Regions from separate parts of the Lacticaseibacillus styriensis genome, predicted to be linked through region 1. Evidence: riboswitches for the same ligand, from Rfam matches in the RefSeq annotation. Region 1 holds a riboswitch; the other holds the start of a gene.
The links. A riboswitch is a leader RNA that binds a small molecule or an ion and turns the genes downstream of it on or off. The one in region 1 is predicted to bind lysine.
Positions count from the first base shown of each region.

Region 2: it holds a riboswitch for lysine, as region 1 does, so the genes downstream of both, LACSTY_RS14305 (ABC transporter permease subunit) here and lysA (diaminopimelate decarboxylase) in region 1, are expected to answer to the same signal.

Region 1 covers NZ_CP132483.1:107,132-109,320, reverse strand. Annotated here, with positions in the region: lysine riboswitch at 477-656, shown strand; gene lysA (diaminopimelate decarboxylase) at 793-2,142, shown strand; gene dapD (2,3,4,5-tetrahydropyridine-2,6-dicarboxylate N-acetyltransferase) at 2,152-2,189, shown strand, end outside.
Region 2 covers NZ_CP132483.1:3,053,648-3,055,836, forward strand. Annotated here, with positions in the region: gene LACSTY_RS14300 (helix-turn-helix domain-containing protein) at 1-475, opposite strand, end outside; lysine riboswitch at 636-809, shown strand; gene LACSTY_RS14305 (ABC transporter permease subunit) at 916-2,189, shown strand, end outside.

The sequences.
Region 1 (2,189 bases):
CTAATGGGTTCTCTATCGCAAGCAACTCGCAGCTATTCGCTCACAGACATCGCGTTTTGTCAGCTCGTTTCTGCAAATGAGAACTCTGTCATTTTATTTTGTACTTTAGCAGACTCTCCCAGAAACACAACCCCCAGCGACGGCGGAAAATCAGCACGTTTTGTCGGCATTGCATAGAAACAAAGTGTTGAAATTTGTTTCTAATTTTTTTGCTCAAATGGGTGACGGGGCGTTTGGGGTAGTGGGTGGCGAACAATGGGCTGGCGCAGGAACGAGTCTGCATGTAAGGAGCTTGATTCAATGGCTAATCTCTGCTGCTCTCGTAAACGCGTTCACTGGGCCAGAAACCTGCGTGTAAGGACCTCAGGCGCAATGGCCAAGTTCGGGCCATCACGCCTGAGGCCACTTACACTCCGGTTTCTAACCGGCCCAGTTCACGCTCTTGACGCCTTCGTTTTTTTATTATAGTCTGGTGATAAACAGATAGAGGTTGCAACCAACATGAGTATCCGAATCGAGCGAGATCCTTCGCATTGACATTTGGTGAAAGGGGCGGTTGCCGAAATGGGGGCGCCGGGATCGGCAAGCCTGTTGGGCCAGGGTTGAATAAATCCTGTACTGTCGCTTAGAAACCTAAGCGGGGCGCTATCATTCAAGTAGATTGCAAGTTGGGATCTTTTTGTTTGACGCGTGGCCAAACAAAAGGATCCCTTTTCGTTTGCCATCGCCCTGCCGTAACGCGTTCACTGGGCCAGAAACCGGCCCAGTGAACGCTCAAGGAGGATGCCTGATATGAATTTTGCTACAAATCAAGAAGGTCAATTAACCATTGGCGGCGTTGCGGCCAGTCAACTGGCGCACACGTTTCAAACACCGCTTTACGTGTATGATGTCGGAGCGATTCGCCACCAGATTCGCGCGTTTAAACAAGTTTTTGAGGCTGCCAACGTCCGTTATGCTGTCAGTTATGCTTCCAAGGCGTTTGCGACCATTGCAATGTACGATGTCGCCAAGGCTGAAAACATTCATGTCGATGTGGTTTCCGGCGGCGAATTATACACGGCTCAAGCCGCCGATTTTCCCATGGCAAAGGTCAGCTTTCATGGCAATAACAAAAGCAAAGCTGAATTGCAACAAGCACTGGATGCCGGCGTCGGCACGATCATCGTGGACAATTTTCATGAATTGGATCTGCTTGATGAGCTCTTGAAAGCAGCAGTTGGCCAACAAGATGTTTTGATTCGGGTCGCTCCCGGGATTAGCGCCCACACCCATGCTTATGATCAAACCGGCCAAACTGACAGTAAATTCGGCTTTGATCTTGAAAGCGGGCAGGCAGATGAAGCAGCCAAGCGGATTTTAGCCGACGAACATCTGAACCTGCTCGGCATCCACGCCCATATCGGCTCGCAGATTTTTGAAGTAGCCGGATTTGAAGCCGTCACCCAAAAGCTGCTGACAGTCCTCGATAACTGGCACCGGCAATTCGGTTTCACCCCGCAAGTGCTCAATGTCGGCGGTGGGTTCGGGATTGCTTACACCAGCCAGGATGATCCGTTGCCGCCAGAAGCGTTTGTCAAAGCCATTCTGAGCACCCTCAAGACGCAAAGTAGTCAGCTCGATTGGCCGCTTCCGGCAGTCTGGATTGAACCGGGGCGGTCGATTGTCGGCCCCGCCGGCTACAGCCTTTACACGGTCGGCAGCCGTAAAGACGTGCCTGGGCTGCGGCCATATGTTGCAGTTGACGGCGGCATGGGCGACAACATTCGCCCCGCCCTTTATCAGGCGCAATACACTGCGGTGGTTGCCGATTACCCGACCGCCAAGCCAACCGAGCATGTCCATCTCGTCGGCAAGTACTGCGAATCCGGGGATATTTTAATCGACGATGCCCCATTGCCCGCCACCCAGCCAGGTGATGTGGTTGCCGTTTTCGACACCGGCGCTTATGGCTACTCCATGGCATCCAACTACAACCGCAACCCGCGGCCGGCCGTCGTTTTCGTTGAAAATGGCCAGGCCCAGCTGGTCGTCACGCGCGAAACTTACGCCGACTTGATTCAGCACGATCACCACTACGCCGCACCGAGCTCGTCAACACCCGCAACCACCGCCAACAACGCTACTACCGCAACCAAATAGGAGGCCATCATGGCACAATTAGACACCCAAAAGATCATTTCAACCAT
Region 2 (2,189 bases), 190 kb from region 1:
CGGCGAAAAGATCAAGTTCGTACAATCCCCAGTACCGAATCCGTTTCAAATACTTGATAACGTCGTCTTTCATCTGCGGTGTTGTCTGAAAACTCGGGTCCGTAAACCCATTGTGGGCCAGAATATTAATCTGATTCAGTCGGTAAAAAATCAGCCCGGTTTGTCGCCACAAGCGATACTGCTTTTGCGCTAACACCTGCAACGCTGACTTACCGGCAACCGTGGCCCGATTAACCTGTTGGAAAAAATTCTCCGGATTCAATGCCCGATAGCCTTGTTGCATCAATTCAACATCTTGATCAAAGCGCGTTAACAGTTTTAAAACAACGGCTGCACTGAGCTGGGTCTCCCCCCGTTCAAAGCGTGACAAAGTAGCGGCCGTCGTAATCCCCGCCGCAATTTCTTCCAATGAGTCATTTTCCTCAAGACGCAACGCCCGTAAATAGGCCCCGACTTTGACAGGCTCCTCCGGCATCAGCACCCGCCCCTTTTTATGAGAAGTTTATTAGACAAATTTAACACGTTTTGTCATTTTTTCAAAATATCTTTCTATTTTTCATGCATTTGCCAGCACAGACTTAATTGACTTTCATTCCCCATTCCGCTAAACTCGATTTTGACATTTAAATACACCACCAAGAAATAGAGGTTGCGGTGGGCAACGAAAACTGGGGAGTGCCGGATCATGTTGAACCAGTCGTAAGTGCCGCCGCCGAAATGTCGGGCCGTGTTCGGACGATCCGCATTGGGCCATGAGCGCATAACTCATGGACTGTCGAAGCAGGTTGCTTCGGGGCGCTATGATTCTGGTTTATGACTAAAATCGATGGAATCGACCTTTATTGCTTGTTCAATAAAGGTCGATTTTTTGGTTCCAGCTCTATTTCCCACTACAAGAAGGGAGAATGTCATTTTATGAAAAAACACTGGGTTGCACGTTTGGGTGTGCTGGGGCTCGTATTGAGTCTGCTGCTTGGCGGTTTTGCTGCTAAACCGGTCAATGCTGCGAGCGACGACAACACATTCAAAGTCGGTATGGAAGCCGGCTATGCACCGTTCAATTGGACACAGAACACAGATGCCAATAACGCGGTCAAGATTCAAGGCAGTCATGAATACGCCAATGGTTACGATGTTCAGATTGCGCGGAAAGTCGCTAAGGCACTGCACAAGAAAGTCGTTGTGGTCAAAACCTCTTGGGATGGCCTGCCGCCTGCTTTAACTTCCGGCAAAATCGATGCCATTATCGCCGGGATGTCACCAACACCGGATCGGCGCAAAACGATTGATTTTACCAATCCGTACTACATTTCCAATCTGACCATGGTCGTCCGTAAAGACAGCAAATATGCAAAAGCCAAGAGTATTGCTGATTTTAAAGGCGCCAAAGTGACGGCTCAACTCAGTACTTATCACTATCAGGCGATCAACCAAATCAAAGGAGTCGTCAAGGAACCGGCCATGAACGACTTCCCAGCGATGCGGGTGGCCTTGGAGTCTGGCACCATTGACGGCTACGTTTCCGAAGTTCCTGAAGGGATCACGGCAGAACGCGCCAACCCGAACCTGATGTATATCCATTTTGCCAAGGGCCAGGGATTTAAAACCGATGCCAGCGACACCAACCTGGCAATCGGGTTGCGGAAAAACGATCCCAATAAAGCTAAAATCAATGAACTGCTCGCTACGATTTCTAAAAAGGAGCGGGCACGCCTGATGAATGAGGCGGTCGATAATCAGCCTTCGACCGAAAAGAGCGGTAACTGGTTCATGGCCATTATGAAGCAGTACGGACCGATGCTCTTGCGTGGTACCGGTATGACATTGTTACTGGCCTTGGTCGGCACCCTTGTTGGCTTCATCATCGGCCTGTTAGTCGGGATTATTCGCACCACGCCAAAACCCAAGAAGTTGGGACAGCGCGGTTTGCGGGCAGTTATCAATTGGCTGCTTTCCTTGTATATCGAGGTCTTCCGCGGCACGCCAATGATTGTTCAGGCAGCGGTCTTGTATTATGGCGCCGCCCAAGCCTGGCACCTGAACATGGATCGCACCACCGCAGCGCTTTTGATTGTTTCGATTAACACTGGCGCCTACATTTCCGAAATTATCCGTGGCGGGATTATTTCCGTCGATGAAGGGCAGTTCGAAGCAGCCAGTGCGCTGGGCATGACGCACCTACAAACCAT